2 regions of the Stenotrophomonas sp. ESTM1D_MKCIP4_1 genome follow, and region 2 is predicted to be linked to the other one. Evidence: predicted binding sites of a transcription regulator. Region 2 holds the regulator's gene; the other holds the start of a gene.
What was found. The regulator FliA, encoded in region 2, starts transcription of late flagellar genes. The targets are predictions, from matches to a motif close to TAAAGTTTNNCNNNCNNNGGCCGATAA.

Region 1 (9,472 bases), 1.9 Mb from region 2:
AGATTGGTTTCAAAGGTGGACAGCAGGTGGTTGATGCTGGTGGACAGGGTGCGCACGAAGCCCTGCTTGCCGTCCAGTGCGATACGCCCCTGCAGTTCGCCGTGTGCGGCGGCATCAACCAGCGCCGCCACTTCGGTTTCCAGCAGGGTTTCCAGGGCCCGGCTGCGCCACTCCACAGCGACGCCGAGGAAGTGACCCTCGTCGATGATGGCGTTGGCGATCAGTTGATAGCGCACCCCAAGGTGATGGATCTCGCGCTCTTCGCGATGACGCACGCCCACCAGCCTGGGCATCGCCGGATGCAGATGCACGGCGTCGCTGCCGACCAGGCTGGCGGCGTCCATGTCCAGCAGTTGCAGCAGCGCGGGGTTGGCATAGGCCACCTGCCCTTCGGCATCGACCACCATCAGCCCGGTCTGTGCGCTGTCCAGCGCCTGGCGCACGCGGGTGTTGCCTCGGGCTGCCGCGCGTTCGTCCGCGATGCGCGCGCGCAGGCGCTGCTGCATGTCGATCAGGCGCTGTGCCAGCTGGCCGATCTCATCGTTGGCATTGTGCACGCGCAGCGTGGTGTCGAGGCGATCATCGGCGATGTCACTGGCAAAGCGCAGGGTGTCCTGGATGGGACGGCGCACGGCGCGCAGCACCAGCACCAGACTGGTGATCAGCACGCCCGCCACCAGCGCCAGCGTTGCGACGAACAGCACGCTCATGGTGCGTGCACCGGCCTGCTGGCGTGCCTGTGCCTGCGCCAGCGCCTGTACCTGCGCGCCCTGGAACGCGGCCAGTGCTGGCGCAACGCCTGCAGCGGTCTCCAGCAGCGATTGTGCCTCCACATCCAGGCCGACGCGGGCGGCGGTATAGCCCAGCAGCGCCGCCTGGTAGGCGTCCATGTCGGCACGCAGCTGCTCCTGCGCCTGCGACGGCAATCCGGCCAGGGCCAGATCGAAGGGCAGCTTCTCCTCGCTGGCGCGGTCGGCGTGGGTGGAGTCGCCATCGAGCAGCAGCAAGGCTTCCTGCCGGCGCATCTTCTGCACGTACAGTTCCAGCGCCGGACGCTGCAGCGCGGCCACGTTTGCCTGCAGCGCGTCGGCGGCCTGCTGCAGCTGCGCGGCCAGGCCGGCATCGCCGCGCCCCATTTCATCCACCCGCTCGAACAGGGCGGCGATGCCCTGCGAGAACCCATCCACCGCCTCTGCCAGGGACTGCAGGGCCGTGCGCTGGCCCGCACTCATCGGCATGGCACGCAGTGCCTGCAGGTCGCGCTTCAGTGCCTGCTGGGTGGCCAGCAGTGCATTGCGGTCGGCATCATCGAAACTGCGCGCATACTGTGTCTGCAGGCGGCGCGCTTCCGCCACGCGGGTGGCCAGCGCGGCCGCCAGATCGCTGCCCTGCTGGTAGCTGGCCTGGGTGCGGGCTGCCTGCGCGCTGGCATGGCCGGTCCAGGCGTGGACGCCGGCAATGGCCACCAGGCCCAGGCCGCAGACCCACAGCGTGGCCTTCAGTCTGGACCCTACGCTGAGCCGGTGCGGCTGCAGCCAGCGCAACAGGTCAGGAAACGCCGAGCGCAGCCCGTCCAGGCGGGTGCGCAGGGACCGGAGGCGAACAACCGCGGTCGACATGACTGACTCCAGGCGAAAGGACGCACCTGTATCGGCCTGGCTGGACAGGACTTTAGCCCTGCGTTTCGATCACGGCTGCGGTGCGCGCGATCACCGCCGTTGTACCGGCCGCAGGCGACGGCGCGATGACACCGGCCGCCCACCCTTGACCTCAACCCCGGTTGCGGTTGCACAGTGGGTGCCCCTGCCCCGCCCTGCCTGGTGCCGCCATGACCACGCTCGATATCCCCCGGTACCTGCAGCGTCTGCGGCTGCAGGACGCGCCACCGGCAACCCTGGCCGGCTTGAGGCTGCTGCAGCAGCGCCACAACGCCCACGTGCCGTTCGAGACACTGGCCTGCCTGCTGCGCGATGCGGTGCCGATTGATCTGGACAGCGTGCAGCGCAAGTTGCTGGATGCGCAGCGCGGCGGCTACTGCTTCGAGCTCAATGGCGCCTTTGTTGCCCTGCTCCAGGCGCTGGGCTTCGACGCCCATGCGCTGAGTGCGCGCATACTGCTGTCGGCCCGCGAAGGCGAGCTGACGCCGCGTACGCACCTGTTGATCCGGGTGCGGCTGGACGGCGAGGACTGGCTGGTGGACACCGGGTTCGGCAGCCTGACCCCGACCGTGCCGCTACGCCTGCACGACACCGCGGAACAGGACACGCCGCATGAGCGCTACAGGCTGCAGCCGCTGAGCGATGGCGATTACCTGCTGGAGGCCAGCAGCGGTGACGACTGGCGGTCGCTGTACCGCTTCGACCTGACGTCACCGGCGGCGGCCGACAACGTGGTGGGCAACTGGTATGTGTGCACGCACCCGCAATCGAGTTTTCCGGGGGAACTGCGCGCTTCGCTGACCGGGCCGGACTGGCGGCGCACCCTCGGCAGTGGCAACTACACCGAATATCGGCCGGGGCAGCCGCCGCAGAAACGGGCACTGCGCGATGTGGCGGATGTGCGGCAGGTGCTGCAGGACGGCTTTGGCGTGCGGCTGCCGGACGATGCACGCTTGGACCCGGCCATTGCCGGATGGCTGCAGCGGTGGCAGGCGACGGCTTCGTAGCGTCGAGCTTGCTCGACTGTTGCCGACGAAAGCCCGTCGAGCAAGCTCGACGCTACGAGGAGCCACAAGCCGTCGAGCAGGCTCAACGCTACGGGCGGGGCTTCAGATGATGCGCAGGGTGATCGCCTTCAGCACGGCACGGGTACGGTCGCGGGTACCCAGCTTGTCGAGGATGGCGGATACGTAGTTCTTCACCGTGCCCTCAGCCAGGAACAGGCTGCGTGCGATTTCCTTGTTGCTGTAGCCACCAGCCAGCAGGCGCAGGATGGCCACTTCGCGCTCGCCGAAGGTATCGCTGGGCGGTGCTTCGTCATGGAACCGATAGCGCGAGCGCACCGGTTCGGTACTGACCGGCAGCAACAGGGTCTCGCCCGCAGCCACGCGTTCGATGGCTTCGCGCAGGTCGGCCGGCGCCGCGTCCTTCAGCAGGAACCCCTGGGCGCCCGCTTCGCTGGCACGCAGCAGCAGCTCGCTTTCATCGAACGTGGTCAGCAGCAGGCAGGGCGTGGCGTCGCCGCGTGCACGCAGCTGGCGCAGCGCCTCGATGCCATCCAGACCAGGCATGCGGATATCGCTGAGCACCACATCCACCGGTTGCGTGGCCAGTGCATCCAGCAGGGCCTGGCCATCCTCGGCCTCCAGCACCACCTGCACACCCAACCCCTGCAGCAGCGCACGCAGACCCGCGCGGACCAGTGCCTGGTCATCGGCCAGGGCGACGCGGATCGGTGCGCCGCTCATGCCGGCAACCGCGCGATCAGGTGCATGCCGCCCTGCTCGGTACGGGCCAGCTGCAGCTGGCCATGCACTTCGGCCAGGCGCTCGCGCATGCCGGAAATGCCATTGCCTTCACGGATGCGCTCAGCGCGCTGGCCGTCATCGCGGATATCAATACGCAACCGGGAATCCTCTTCTGTCATCGTCAGCCACACAGTATCGGCTTCGCCATGCCGTGCCGCATTGGTCAACGCTTCCTGCACCAGGCGCAGCACCGTCTCGGCCGTGCGCGGGTTCGTCACCCGCACGCCTTCAGCAATCTGCAGCTGCAGGCGCGGGCGCGGGAACGGCGCGGCCAGCGCATGCAGGGCGGTGTACAGGTCCAGGCCGCGGTCATCGCGCATGGACTGCACGACCTGGCGGATGTCGGACAGCAGTTCGCCGGACAGCTGTTCGGCAGTCAGCAGCCCTTCGTGCCCGGCCAGCCCTGGATCGGCGGCCAGCGCACGCAGGTTGAGGCGCATAGCGGTGAGCTTGTGCCCGGCCACGTCATGCAGTTCGCGCGCCAGCCGCAAGCGCTCTGCATCGCGGGCGCTGTCGGCCAGGAGGGCGCGGGTGGCCAGCAGATCGGCATTGACCCGCGCCAGCTCGTCGCGGGCCAGTGCCGTGCTGCGCGAGTAATGCGCGGTGAGCGCGGCGAAGGCCTGGAAGCCGCCGTACAGCAGCACCACCAGCAGCGGCTGGGTGAACCCGCTCTGGCGCAGTACGGCGTACTCGGCCAGATTGGCCAGCAGCGCCACGCCCAGCACGAAACGCGGCGGCCAATGCTCGGCCAGCTGCGCCACCAGCACCACCAGCAGCACCGGTGCGGTGCCCACGCGTGGCTGATGGGCGATCAGCGCCACCGCCAGCAGCGTCTGCAGGATGGCAGCCACGCCACGCACGCGGGTGGGTACTGCCGCCCAGCCGTGGAGCACGAACAGCAGCAGGAACGCGCCGAGCAGCAGCAGGCTTTGCGCCGCACCGGGCCGGCCCCCAAAAGACAGGCCAACCACCAGCACGGTGACCATGCCGGCAAGGCTGAGGGGACGCATCAGATGGCGGAGCAGGCTGGGCATGCCGGCATGCTGACCGGCCCGGGCACCTGCCGGCAATGGGTCAGGCGCAGAAAGTGACTTCTGGCACGTCGGATCGATGACCACTGGCCCTGAACCCGGCCTGGGCCACGGCGCAGACTGGCCCCACACCTCCAGACGGAACCGCCGCCATGATCCGCACCGCCCTGACCTGCTCCCTGCTCGCTGGCCTGCTGCTGGCAGGCGCCGCCCAGGCCGCCGACCTGACCGTGAACGTGCACGATGTGCGCGCCCAGACCGGCACCGTGCGCGCCGCGCTGGTGTCTTCCGACGAGGCCTGGAACGGCAAGGCGGCACCGGCCCAGGCACAGCAGGCACACCCGCAGGGCGACAGCCTGCACTTCACGTTCAAGGATCTGCCGGCCGGCAACTATGCCGTGCTGCTGACCCACGACGAGAACGACAATGGCAAGCTCGACACCAATCTGGTCGGCATGCCGGTGGAAGGCTACGGCTTCAGCAACAACCCGCAGGTGATGCGCAAGCCGACTTTCGAGGAAGCCCGCTTCGCCGTGCCTGCCACCGGCACCGCCATCGACATCACCCTGCGCTGATTTCCTTTTCTGCCCCGAGGCCCGCCATGGATCGCCGCCGCTTCCTCCGTACCCTGATCAGCAGCACCGCCGGCCTGGCATTGGGAGCGACCGCGCTTCGCAGCGCCCCGGCCTTCGCCAACGACCCGGCGCAGTTCGCCCAGGGCCTGCAGGAGCACCCATGGCTGCTGGGCTGGCGCGGGGTGAGCAGCGAAACGCTGGGCCCGGCCACGGTGCAGCTGCAGGGGCGGCTGCCGGCCGGCCTGGCGGGTACGCTGTACCGCAACGGCCCGGCCTGGAGCGAACGCGGCACCCTGCGCTACGACCACTGGTTCGACGGCGACGGCATGGTGCACGGCTGGCACTTCAACGGCGATGGCAGCCTGACCCACCGTGCACGCATGGTGGCCACGCCCAAGTTCACCCGCGAACAGAAGGCCGGACGCTTCCTCTACCCGGCTGCCGGCACCAGCGTCCCCAACGCACAGGCAGTGCGCAACAACGACGATGCCAATGTGGCCAACACTTCGGTGATGGCGCTCAATGGTCGTGTGTTTGCATTGTGCGAATCCGGCTCTGCCTTCGAAGTGCACCCCGACTCGCTGGAAACCATCGGCCCGGTGACCTGGCGCCCGGATCTGGCAGCCCTGCCCTTCTCGGCACACCCGCTGGTGGACCGCGACGGCAGCGTCTGGAACTTCGGCTCGATCAGCCTGATGGGCGGTGCCGGCCTGCTGGTCTGGCGCATCGGCAAGGACGGGCAGCTGCGCAGCGCCGATGTGATCGCCACGCCGGGCCGCGGCTACCTGCACGCCTTCACCATGACCGACCAGCACCTGGTGTTCGTGCTGGCGCCGTTCGACTTCAACCAAAGCGGCGGCAGCTTCTTCGAGCGCATGCAGTTCGCCCCGCAGCGCGCGGCCAACATCGCGGTGGTGTCCAAGGATGCGCCGGACAAGGCGCAGTGGTTCGAGGCCCCCTTCGCGGCGATCTACCATTTCGGCGATGCACACCGCAGCAAGGACGGCATCGTGGTGCGCGCCGTGCGCCGCGACAACATGGACGAAGCCCGTTCGCCGATGAAGGAAGCGATGGCCGGTGACGGCGCCCACGCCACCAACGGCCACAGCAGCCTGGTGGAACTGCACCTGGACCTGCGCCGTGGCCAGGCGCGCTGGCAGGACACCGGCATCAGCACGGTGGAATTCCCGCTGTTCGACCCGCGCACGCCCGACAGCCGCGCGGCCCGCCTGTACGCACCGACCGTCGATGGCGCCAGCAACACGCCGTACTTCAACGCGGTGGCGGCCTTCGACGTGGAGCGTGGCCGCCGCCAGGTGTGGCGCTATGGCAGCGACATCATGGCCGAGGAGCATGTGTTCGTGCCCCGCCCCGGCAGCCGCAACCCGGACGATGGCTGGCTGGTCGGCACTCTGCTGGACCCGGTGAACAAGCGCAGCGGCATTGCCGTGCTGGATGCGCGCCACGTGCAGGATGGCCCTTTGGCGCAGGCGTGGCTGCCGTACGCGGTGCCGCTGGGTTTCCACGGAACGTTCGCCGCGCAGGGATGAGCGCACGCAGCACGCACGCCGCAGCTGGCATGCTGGGGCTCCCCATGTTCTTCCGGAGCAGCGCATGCCCTTGTCCGACCATCGCGCCACGCTGGCACCGCAGGGCTACCTGCGGGTAGCGATCAACCTGGGCAACCCGGTGCTGGCCCAGGGCGATGCACGATCACCCCGGGGACCGTCGCTGGAACTGGCCACGACCCTGGCGCAGCGACTGGGTGTGCAGGCACGTTTCACCTGCCACGCTGCCGCCGCGTCGGTCGTGGCTGCCGCCGCCGAGGATGGCTGGGACCTTGCTTTCCTGGCGGTGGATCCAGCACGCGCCGACCGCATTGCCTTCAGTGCGCCCTATGTGGAGATTGAAGGTACGTATCTGGTGCGCGAGGCCAGCGACGCACGCACGGTGGCCGACCTCGACCGCGAAGGGGTACGCATCGCGGTGGGCCGTGGTGCGGCCTATGACCTGTACCTGAGCCGCGAACTGAAGCACGCGCACATCGAACGTGCCGAGACCTCGGCGGCGGCCATCGCGTTGTTCGACCAACAGCGGCTGGAGGCTGCTGCGGGCGTGCGGCAACCGCTGCAGGCCTGGGCGAAGGCGCATCCCGGGCATCGGGTACTGGCGGACCGCTTCACCGCGATCCAGCAGGCCGTGGCCGCGCCGGCCTCGCGCCCGGCAGACGCACTGCAGGCGTTGTTTGCTGAAGTGGAGGCGATCCGGCAGGGGCCACTGCTGGGTGAAGCCTTTGCACGCGCCGGGCAGGCGGTGACGTTGTTGTAGCGTCGAGCCAGCTCGACGGATGTGCGGACGGCGTGCCCTTGTAGAGTCGAGTTTGCTCGACTGCTGTGTGGAGGTCCCTGCGAAAGGCAGTCGAGCAAGCTCGACTCTACCAAAAGCGGCGGCGCGCTCGATTGCCGCGCTACGGCAGCAGCGCGAGGTAAGCGGTCACGGTCAGCAATGACAGCAGCGTCGTCCCCAGCACCGTCGCGGCGGTGGTGGATGCCTCGCGGCGGTAGAACTCGGCCAGCATGAACGGTCCGGTGCCGGTGGGCAGCACCGCCATCAGCACCGCCACATGCGCCAGTGGCGCAGGCAATGCAAACACGTGCGTAGCCAGCAGCCACACCAGCAGCGGGTGCACCAGAAGCTTCACTGTGCCCAGCAGCAGCGCGCTGCGGCCACTGCCCGGCGCCGGGCTGCGGCGCTCACCAAGGAACAGACCCAGCGCGATCAGCGCGCACGGTGCAGCGGCACCGCCCAGCAGTTTGAGGAAGGTTTCCGCCGGCGCCGGCATCGACACACCCAGCGCCATCGGCAGCACGCCGGCCACGGGCGCAAGCAGCAACGGGTTGCGCAGCAGTGATCGCGCTACCTTGGCCAACAGATGATGCAGGCGCTGTTCGCGCTGCAGACCGATCTCGATCAGCACGATGGCAACGGCGAACAGCAAGCACACCGTCAGCAGGGTCGCCACCAGCGTCGGGGCCAACGCCGACTTGCCCAGCGCGGCCACCGCCAGCGGGAAACCGACGAAGCCGGTGTTGGGATAGGCCGCGTTGAGTCCGTCGATGCTGGCATCGGCCAGCGCGTGCCCCCTGCGCCGCCGCCACACCACGGTGCCGGCGAAGACCAGCGCCGTCGCCCCTCCGAAGCTGGCGATGAATCCTGGATGCCACAGTTGCTGCCAGTGCGCGTTGGCGACCACGTCGAACAGCAGCGCCGGCAACGCCAGCTGCACCACGAACCGGTTCAGTTCGCCGGTCGAGTGCGGCCCGAGCGCGCCGCTGCGGCGGGCCAGCCAGCCGGCGAAGATCAATGCGAATACGGGAAGGACGACGGCCAGGACGGACAGCATGGGCGGCAGGGCGTGGGGGGATGCCGCGCAGGCTACGCGCCGCCATTGATACCTTCCAATGCTTTTGAAGGGATCCAGCGATACTATTTCCGCATGATCGATATCCGTCCGCTGCGCTATTTCCTGGCCGTTGCCGAGACCCTGCACTTCGGTCGCGCCGCCGAACGGCTGAACGTTACCCAGCCACCGCTGAGCCGGCAGATTGCCGCGCTGGAAGAATCCCTTGGCGTTGCATTGCTGGAGCGCGACTCGCGCCACGTGCGCCTGACGGCGGCCGGCCAGCGCTTCCAGGAAGATGCGCGCGCCGTGATGAGCGCCCTGCAGCAGGCCTGCCACGTTGCGCGCCAGGTGGGTGCGGGCGAGCTGGGCGAACTGCAGGTGGGCTTCATGATGCATGCCGCACACAGTTCGGTGCCGCCGCTGGCGCGCAGGTTCATTGCCGCCCATCCGCAGGTGCAGCTGCGCCTGCGCGAGGCGCTGCCGATGGCGCTACTGGAGGGGGTGCGTTCGGGTGCGCTGGACGCCGGAATCGGCTTCGCCCCGGCGTCACTGCGTGGCCTGGAGCTGCTGCCGCTGCTGGAAGAACCACTCTGCGTAGTGGTCCCGGACACCCATCGTCTGGCCCGCCGCCGCAGCGTCGATGTAAGCGTCCTGGAGGGCGAGGCACTCATCACCGCGCCGGCCGACGTGGTACCGACCCTGCGCGAGGCCATCGAAGCGAGCTTCCATGCCGCAGGCCTGCAGGCCGATGTGCGGATGGAAGTCCAGCTTCAGCAGAGCATCGTCAGCCTGGTGGGCGAAGGCCTGGGCATTGCACTGGTGCCGGCTTCGTTGCGGCGCATGGGCATGCCGGGGGTCGCCTTCCTGCGCTTGAAGGACGCACCGCGTGTGCAGCAGGTGGTGTTCTGGAAGTCCGACAACCGCAACCCGGTGCTGCCGCGGTTCCTGGATTGCGTGGTGGATGGGTAGCGTCGCGTTTGTTCGACGGATTTCCGCA
Region 2 (9,472 bases):
CTGTACCTGCTTGTTGCCCACCTGCACCGGATTGATGGTGCGCGGCGCGCCGCCGAAGGCATCGGTGAGGGCGTCAGCCATGATCCGGTACTTTCCCTCGTTGACCGAGGAAATGGCATACATGACCACGAAGAAGGCAAGCAGCAACGTCATCAGGTCGGCATAGGGGATGGCCCATGCCTCGTGGTTGGCGTGCTCTTCGTGGTGCTTGCGGCGGGCCATGTCAGTGCAGGAAACCGGTGAGGTTGGTTTCGATGTTGCGCGGGTTTTCGCCCTGGGCAATCGAGATCAGGCCTTCGATGACCATTTCGCGGTCGCGGGTGTTGTGCGCGATCACGCCCTTCAGCTTGGCGGCGATGGGCAGGAACAGCAGGTTGGCCGAGGCGATGCCGTAGATGGTGGCGGTGAACGCGGCGGCGATGCCGTGGCCCAGCTTGCTCGGGTCGGCCAGGTTCTTCATCACCGCGATCAGGCCGAGCACGGCACCGATGATGCCCAGGGTGGGGGCATAGATGCCCATGGCCTCGAAGACCTTGGCCCCGGCCTGGTCCTGGTGTTCCTGGCTGCCCAGCTCGATTTCCAGCATGTGCCGGATCGATTCGGGTTCCACGCCGTCGACCAGCAGCTGCAGGCCTTTGCGCAGGAACGGGTCGCGCTGTGCTTCCACCTGCGATTCCAGGCCCAGCAGGCCCTGGCGGCGGGCGATGTTGCTCCACTCGACAATCTGCTTGATCAGTTCCTGGCGGTCGCTGTGCGGCGGGCGCACGACCCAGCGCACGATCTTGAAGGCGTGCTTGAACACCGCCGGTGCGGTGTGCAGCAGGATGGCTGCCACGGTGCCGACGATCACGATCACGAAGGCCGCCGGCGACCACAGCGAGGCCAGGCCGGCGCCCTTCAGGATGCTGCCACCGACCAGTGAGGCCAGGGCCAGAAAGAGTCCAATGAGGCTGAGTCTATCCATGGGTCCGGTATCGGCTTATGTGAATGGGACTTGAGACACCGGGTGATCGGGTACAGACGGTAGTCACAGTTTTCGGGGTGCCGGGCGATCCCCGGCGGGCTTCAACGCAATCCGTCCACGTCGAGAATGAGCGCCATGCGACCGTCGCCGATCAACGTGGCGCCGGCATAGCCGCGCAGGCCGCGCAGGGCCTTGGGCAGCGGTTTGATGACCACTTCCTCGCGGCCGCGCACCTGGTCCACGACCAGCCCGAAGCGGGCTTCACCGGCCTGCAGCACGACGATGGTCAGCAGGGTGGAGGCGGCCGGGGTCACATCCAGCCACTGGCGCAGATCGACCAGGGGCAGGGTGTGCGAGCGGCGGTCCAGCACGGCACGGCCATCGAACCAGCCCAGCGAGGTGCGCGGGGCGTGCAGCACTTCCATCACGCGGGCCAGCGGCAGGGCGTAGACATCCTCGCCGGCCTGCACCAGCAGGGTCGGCAGGATGGCCAGGGTGAGCGGCACGCGGATCAGGAAGCGGCTGCCACGGCCCAGTTCGGACTGGATCTGGATCTGTCCGCTCAGTTCGCGGATGCGCGACTGCACGACATCCATGCCCACGCCACGGCCGGAAATGTCGGTGACCTGCTGCTTGGTGGAAAAGCCGGGCAGGAACACCAGGTGCAGGCACTCTTCGCTGCTCAGGCGGGCGGCGGCTTCCGGATCGATCAGGCCCTTTTCGCGCGCCTTGGCACGCAGCTTTTCCGGGTCGATGCCGGCGCCGTCATCCTGCACCTCGATGCTGACGTAGTCGCCTTCCTGCTGCGCGGACAGGCGCACATGGCCCATCCGCGGCTTGCCCTGGGCTTCACGCAGGTCGGGCATTTCCACGCCGTGGTCGATGGCGTTGCGCACCAGATGGACCAGCGGATCGGCCAGCGCTTCGACCAGGTTGCGGTCCAGTTCGGTTTCGGCGCCGATCAGTTCCAGGTCCACTTCTTTCTGCAGCGAACGGGCGACGTCGCGGGCCACCTTGGGGAAGCGCGAGAACACTTTGCCGACCGGCTGCATGCGGGTGCGCATGACCGCCGACTGCAGGCGTGCGGTGGCGATGTCCAGCGTCGACACGGCACGGTCCAGCTCCTCGTCACGCAGGCGCGTGCGCAGGGTCTTCAGCCGGTTCCGTGACAGCACCAGTTCGCCGATCAGGTTGACGATGGCATCCAGGCGCTTGGTGTCCACGCGCACGGTATGTTCGGCTTCGGCCACCGGCTTGTTTGCCGCGGGCTTGGCCGCTGCACGCGGGGCCGGTACGGCCGCTGGCGGGGCCACCACCGGGACGGCGGCCACCGGCTTGGCGCCGGGTACCGCGCCGCCATGCAATTGGTCGAGCAGGGCCTCGAATTCGTCTTCGCTGATCAGGCCGTCGTCGGCCTTCTTTGCCGGAGCGACTGCTGTGGGGGCGTTGCCGCCGTGCAGCTGGTCGAGCAGGGCCTCGAATTCGTCATCGGTGATCAGGTCGCTGCCGGCGGCGGCCGGGTGGGCCGCTGCAGCGGTACCCGCTGCCGGCGCCGCACTGCCGTGCACATCGAACTGGGCGATCAGCTCCGGCGGGGCGTAGCCCGGCTCGCTGCCGGCGGACACCGCGTCGAGCATCGACTGCAGGTAATCCAGCGACTGCTGGGCGGCATCGAAGTGATGGGCCTGCAGCACGGCCTGGCCGGCACGTGCCGCACCCAGCGCTTCTTCCGCGGCATGGCACAGTTCGACCATGGCGGTGATGCCGAGGAAGCCGGCGCCGCCCTTGAGCGTGTGGTAGCCCCGGAAGACCGCGTTGAGCTGGTCGTTGTCCCGCGGTGCCTGTTCCAGCGACACCAGCTGTTCGCCCAGGCGATCCAGGATTTCCTGCGCCTCGATGATGAAATCGGCAGTGATGTCGTCGGCAACAGCGCTCATGCTTACAGCCCCAGATCCGACAGCAGGTCGTCGGCGTCGTTCTGCGAGACCGCGTGGCGGTCCAGCCCCTTCAGTGCCGGCCCGGCCAGTTCCGGGTCGGTGCGATGCTGTTCCGGCGGCAGGCCGAGCGCGCCGAAGCCTTCGTGCACGCGGCGGACGATGCCGACCACGCGACGGATGATCTGGCCGGTCAGGTCCTGGTAGCTCTGGGTCAGGGCGATTTCGGTCAGGTTGTGGCGGATGCGTTCAAGCTGGGCATCCTGGCCTGGCTGCAGGCCGTCGGCGCGCAGCTGTTCGGTCAGGGCCCGGCATTCCTCGGCCAGGTCCAGGGTGCGGTGGGTCGCCTGTTCGGTCATGGCCACCACGTGGTCCAGGCGGGCGCAGGCGTCGTCCAGCTCGCCGGCCTCGTCGGGCACGGTCGGCAGTTCGCCCAGCGCCTGGCCCAGTTCGCGGGCCAGCCGTGAAAGGCCGCTCATCATCGGCTGGGTGCGCGCGGCCACCAGGCTGTCGATGCGCTGGCGCCAGGCGGCCTCGTCACCCGATTCCAGGGCATCCAGAGCCTCCTGCAGGCGCAGGGCGAGGGCACTTCTGTCGACCGGGGTATCCATCAGGCGCTGGCCGCCAGGCGCTCGAAGATCTTGCCGAGCTTTTCTTCCAGGGTCTGCGCGGTGAACGGCTTGATGATGTAGCCGTTCACGCCGCTCTGGGCGGCTTCGATGATCTGCTCGCGCTTGGCTTCTGCGGTGACCATCAGTACCGGCAGCGTCTTCAGCTTGGCATCGGCGCGGATGGCCTTGAGCAGTTCGATGCCGGTCATCACCGGCATGTTCCAGTCGGTGACCACGAAATCGAACGGCTGGCTCTGCAGCATCGACAGCGCGGCATGCCCGTCCTCGGCTTCGGCGGTGTTGGTGAAGCCCAGATCGCCCAGCAGGTTCTTGACGATGCGACGCATGGTCGAGAAATCGTCGACGATCAGGATGCGCATGTTCTTGTTCAAAGCAGAGTTCCTTTGTTGTTCACTACGGGCGGCCGGGGGCAGCCGCCTCGTGCATGTTCATTCTTCCAGGCCGGCATCGACGGCCTCGAAGATCTTCAGGCGGCCGCGCAGGCGCAGCACGGCCTGGCCGTGGATCTGGCAGACCCGCGACTCGCTGACGCCGAGCACCGCGCCGATCTCCTTCAGGTTCAGCTCCTGCTCGTAGTACAGCGACAGCACCAGCTGTTCGCGTTCAGGCAGGTGGCCGATGGCCTTGCCCAGTTCGCGGCCGAACTCGCCGCGTTCCAGCACCTGCTGCGGGGTCGGGCCGCCCTGGGCGACGGTGTCCAGCTCGCCCTGGTCCTCGATGCGCGATTCCAGGCTCAACACCTGGCCACGCGAGGCGTCTTCCATCAGGCGCAGGTACTCGGGCAGCGGCATGTCCATCGCGGCGGCCACTTCGGTGGCGCTGGCCGCACGGCCACTGGTCTGTTCCAGCCGGCGGATGGTGGCGGCGGCGTCGCGGGCGCGGCGGTGGACCGAGCGCGGCACCCAGTCGCCACGGCGGATCTCGTCGATCATCGAACCGCGGATGCGGATCGAGGCGTAGGTCTCGAACGAGGCGCCCTGGTCTGCGTCATAGCTGCGCGAGGCTTCGATCAGGCCCATCATGCCGGCCTGGATCAGATCGTCCACCTCGACACTGGCGGGCAGGCGGGCGGCCAGATGGTGGGCGATGCGGCGCACCAGGTCCGAGTGCTGGACGATCACATCGGTCGCGCTGGCGCGCTGGACTTCCTTGTACTGGGCTGCGCCTTTCATACGGTCACCCCACGCTGCTTGAGGATGCGTTCCAGGAAGAATTCAACGCCACCGCGCGGTTCGGTCGGCGCCTGCCAGCGGGCGGTGCGGCGGGCAATCTCGGTGATGGCCAGTGCGGCCGGGCTCGACGGATAGGCCTTGACCACCGGCTGCTGGCGCTGCACCGACAGGCGCAGCCAGTCATCCTGCGGGACGCAGCCCAGGTAGTTCAGCGAGACATCGGCGAGGAACTTCTCGCAGACGCGGGTCAGCTTTTCATACAGCACGCGCCCTTCGTTGGGGTCGCGCACCATGTTGGCCACCACCTGGATGCGGTCTACGCCACGTTCGCGCGAGAGCACCTTGATGAGCGCGTAGGCATCGGTGATCGAGGCCGGCTCGTCGCAGACCACCACCACCGTGTCCTGCGCGGCCTGGCAGAAGGTCAGCACGCCATCGGTGATGCCGGCGGCGGTGTCCACCACCATGATGTCCAGCTCGCGTTCCAGTTCGGAGAACACGTTGACCAGGCCGACATGTTCGGCCGGGGCCAGTTCGGCCATGTGCCGGCGGCCCGACGCGGCCGGGACCACCAGCACCCCGTTGGGGCCTTCGATGATCACGTCTTCCAGGCTGCAGCGGCCGGCCACCAGGTCGGCCAGGGTGAACTTCGGGTTCAGGCCGAGGATGACGTCGATGTTGGCCAGGCCGAGGTCGGCGTCCAGCAGCAGGGTGCGCTTGCCCATGCCCGCCAGCGCCACGGCCAGGTTGGCCGACACGTTGGTCTTGCCCACGCCGCCCTTGCCGCCGGTCACCGCAATGGTGCGGACAGGGCCAAGCGGCTCGCTGCGGGTGGCCGACAGCGGGAAGGTAGTGGTCAGCTTGGCGTACTCACGCGACGGCATGGTTCAACTCCGGGTTGCAGGGCATATCGGCCGCTCGGCGCAAATCTTCAAGGCGAAGTACAAGATTGGCTGCACTGGCCCGGTGCAGGTCCTCCGGCACGTCCTGGCCGTCGGTCACCCAGGTGATCGGCAGGGCGTGGTCGACGGCCACCGAAAGGGCGTTGCCGAAGCGGCCGGTCTCGTCCAGCTTGCTCAGCACCAGGCCCTGCAGGTTGGCCGCGCCGAACCGGCGGACGACCTCGTCCATGTCGCCGAAGCTGGTGTTGGCCGGCAGCACCAGCAGGGTGCGCACCTGGCGTGCGGCGCGCAGCCACTGCAGCTGGGCGGCGAGGGCGCGGTCACGCGGGCCCAGGCCGGCGGTGTCGATCAGCACCAGCTTGTAATCCTGCAGGCGCTCCAGCAGCTGGTCCAGATCGGTGCCGCTGTTGGCTTCGTGGACGGCGATGCCGAGCTGGCGGCCGTAGCCGTACAGCTGCTCGCGGGCGCCGATGCGCATCGTATCGGTGGTCACCAGGGCGACGTCACGCGGGGCGTGCTTTTCGGCGAAGCGAGAGGCCAGCTTGGCGATGGTGGTGGTCTTGCCGGCGCCGGTCGGGCCGACCAAGGCGATCACGCCGCCTTCTTCCAGCGGGTCGACCGGGGCGATCGGCAGCTTGCGCGAGATCAGCCCCAGCATCAGGCCGCGGCCACGATGGGCTTCGGTGTCCAGCGGGATCTGCATGGCCACGTCGCGCGACAGGCCGGCGTCGAAGCCGTACTCGTCCATCAGGTCCAGGGCGGTGGCGCGCACCGGGCAGCCGCGAAGGCGCTCATCGGTGAAGCGGTTCATCTCGCGCTCGATCACCTGGCGCATGCCGGCCACTTCCTGGCGCAGCTGGCGGATCTCTCCGTCATCGGCGGCGACCATGGTCAGCGCCGGGGCGGCAGCCAGCTGCGGGGCGGGCGCCGGCAGGGGCGCGACCGGCGGCGCCGGATCATTGGCGGGGGCTTCGGCAACCGGCACTTCGATGACCGGGGCAACGGCCTGGACCGGGGCAACAGGGGCTTCCAGCGGAGCGGCGGCGACGCTGGCGGCCGGGGCCGGGGCCGGGGCCGGGATGGGCGGCGGCACGACGGCGGCGGTGTCTTCCAGCGGCGGATCGATCAGGAAGCGTGCGCGGTTGATCGGCGCGGCGGCGACCGGTGCCTGCGTCGGCGGTGCCACGATGGCGTCGGCATAGGGGGCGAAGATCTGTTCCGGCAGTGCCGATTCGTTGACGCTGGCACGGGCCAGGGTGGCGGCGAAGCCGGTGCTGCCGCGGGTCGGCACGATTTCGTCAGCGCTGTCCAGGGTGCGGCCGGTGGCGCCGACGGCGGCGCGTGCCAGGGCGGCCACGGCCGAGGTGGTCGCGGCAACCGGTTCGGCGGCCGGGGTAGCGCTGCGGCGGCGGGTCACGGCGGCAATGACGGCGTCGGCGGCGGTGCGCGGCTTCGGCGGCGGCGGAGCAACGTCGCGGCGCGATGCTTCCAGTGCGCGCTGCACGGCGCTTTCGTCGTAGTTGGCCGCGGCGACGATCTCGATACCTTCCTCGATCCGGCGGTTGGACAGGATCACGGCATCCGGGCCGTGTTCCTTGCGCACCAGGTTCATGGCCGAACGCATGTCGGCGGCGACGAATCGTTTGATTTTCATGCTGTGGTCACGGGACGCGGTCGGCGGAGTGGCGGTCGGAGAACGCGGATGGTCGGTGGTCTGCACGGTTCGGGTTCCCCTTGGAATCTGTCGTGTGGTGCGGTTTGAAAGTGGTGTCTGTTTTCTGGCGCGTGGCAGGCGGGTGTCAGCTGATCGTTCCGACCAGCTTCAGGCGCTTGTCTTCCGGCACCTCGCTGTAGGCCAGGACCGACAGCGACGGAACGCTGTGGCGGACCAGGCGGGCCAGCGCGGCACGCACCGGGCCCGGTACCAGCACGACCGCCGGCTCGTTTCGCGCTTCCTGCTTGCTGACACATTCGGCCAGGCTCTGGTGCAGTCGCTCTGCGAGTCCGGGTTCCAGCGCGGCGCCGTTGCCCTGCGTGGACTCCTGCAAGACACGTTCCAATTGCGGGTTGAGGGTGAACACCGGCAGCTCCGCCGACATTCCGGCGATCTCCTGCACGATGAAGCGGCCCAGCGCGGTGCGCACGGCAGCGGTCAGCGTGGCGGGGTCCTGGCTCATCGGCGCGTGCTCGACCAGCGCTTCGGCGATCTTGCGCAGCTGGCGGATCGGGATGCGCTCCACCAGCAGGTTCTGCAGCACGCGCACCACCGCCGACAGCGGCAGCGCCTTGGGCGTCAGATCTTCGACGAGCTTGGGCGCGCTCTTGCCCAGGTTGGCCAGCAGGTGCTGCACTTCTTCGTGGCCCAGCAGTTCCGGCGCGTGTTCGCGGATCAGATGGGACAGATGCGTGGCGACCACCGTAGCCGGGTCCACCACCGTGTAGCCCATGGTCTCGGCCTGGGCGCGCTGGTGGGGCTGGATCCAGGTGGCATCCAGGCCGAACGCGGGGTCTTTGCCGGCGATGCCATCCAGCGGGCCCAGCGCACTGCCCGGGTCCAGGGCCAGTTCGCGGTCGGGGTGGATGTCGGCGGTGGCCACCGGCACGCCATGCACCAGCACGCGGTAGCCGTTGGCGGGCAGCTCCAGGTTGTCGCGGATGTGCACGGACGGGATCAGGAAGCCCACGTCCTGGGTGAGCTTGCGGCGCACGCCCTTGATGCGCGCCATCAGTTCGCCGCCCTGGTTGGCATCCACCAGCGGAATCAGCCGGTAGCCGACTTCCAGGCCCAGCGGATCGACCGGGCGCAGTTCGTCCCAGCTCAGTTCGGCGGTGGGGGCGGCTGCGGTCGGGCGGCCGAGGGCGTTCAGCGGGCCGTTTTCGCCGGCCTTGGCGGCCTCGTCGGCGGCCGGGGCCTGCTGCTTGCGGTACAGCTTCCAGGCGATGAAGCCGAGGATCGCGGCCAGCGTCAGGAAAGCGACGTTCGGCATGCCCGGCACCAGGCCGACCAGGCCGATGATGCCGGCGGTGATGGCCAGTGCGCGGTACTGGCCGAACACCTGGCCGGTCATCGCCTGGGCCATGTCCTGCGAGCGCGAGGCGCGGGTGACCAGCATGGCCACGGCGCTGGAGATCAGCAGGGCCGGCAGCTGCGCCACCAGGCCGTCACCAATGGACAGCAGGGTATAGGTGGCAGCGGCATCGCCGAACGGAATGCCATGCTGCAGCACGCCCACGGCCAGGCCGCCGAGCATGTTGATGAACAGGATCAGGATGCCGGCGATGGCATCGCCGCGGATGAACTTGCTCGCACCGTCCATCGCACCGTAGAAGTCGGCTTCCTCGCGGACCTCCTCACGGCGGGCCTTGGCTTCTTCCCGCGTCAGCAAACCGGCGTTCAGATCGGCGTCGATGGCCATCTGCTTGCCGGGCATGGCGTCGAGGATGAAGCGCGCGGTCACTTCCGAGACGCGCCCGGCGCCCTTGGTGATGACCACGAAGTTGATGATGGTGAGGATGGCGAACACCACGATGCCGACGGCGTAGTTGCCACCGATGACGAACTCGCCGAAGGCGGCGATGACCTTGCCGGCCGCGTCGTGGCCGTTCTGGCCGTTGAGCAGGATCACGCGGGTGGAGGCGACGTTCAGCGCCAGCCGCAGCATGGTGGTGACCAGCAGCACGATCGGGAAGATGGTGAAGTCCAGCGGACGCTTCACGTAGACCACCGCCAGCAGCACCATCAGCGAGATGGCGATGTTGAAGGTGAACAGGGCATCGAGGACCGGCGCGGCCAGTGGGACCACCACCATGGCCAGCAGGGCCAGCACGATCAGCGGCGCGCCAAGGCCCTGGCGGATCATCTCCAGGG

Region 1: C1924_RS17875 (methyl-accepting chemotaxis protein) is a predicted target of FliA. The motif match lies at 1,648-1,674, and genes of this name have one in related genera.

The regions. Positions count from the first base shown of each region.
Region 1 is NZ_CP026004.1:3,937,260-3,946,731, forward strand. Features, by position in the region: gene C1924_RS17875 (methyl-accepting chemotaxis protein) at 1-1,619, opposite strand, end outside; gene C1924_RS17880 (arylamine N-acetyltransferase) at 1,829-2,665, shown strand; gene C1924_RS17885 (response regulator transcription factor) at 2,768-3,406, opposite strand; gene C1924_RS17890 (histidine kinase) at 3,403-4,500, opposite strand; gene C1924_RS17895 (DUF2141 domain-containing protein) at 4,650-5,072, shown strand; gene C1924_RS17900 (carotenoid oxygenase family protein) at 5,099-6,622, shown strand; gene C1924_RS17905 (transporter substrate-binding domain-containing protein) at 6,687-7,400, shown strand; gene C1924_RS17910 (AEC family transporter) at 7,540-8,475, opposite strand; gene C1924_RS17915 (LysR substrate-binding domain-containing protein) at 8,569-9,444, shown strand.
Region 2 is NZ_CP026004.1:2,081,508-2,090,979, forward strand. Features, by position in the region: partial or broken gene motD (flagellar motor protein MotD) at 1-222, opposite strand, end outside; gene C1924_RS09615 (flagellar motor protein) at 224-964, opposite strand; gene C1924_RS09620 (chemotaxis protein CheA) at 1,066-2,901, opposite strand; gene C1924_RS09625 (protein phosphatase CheZ) at 2,904-3,509, opposite strand; gene cheY (chemotaxis response regulator CheY) at 3,509-3,901, opposite strand; gene C1924_RS09635 (RNA polymerase sigma factor FliA) at 3,959-4,702, opposite strand; gene C1924_RS09640 (MinD/ParA family protein) at 4,699-5,586, opposite strand; gene flhF (flagellar biosynthesis protein FlhF) at 5,573-7,258, opposite strand; gene flhA (flagellar biosynthesis protein FlhA) at 7,404-9,472, opposite strand, start outside.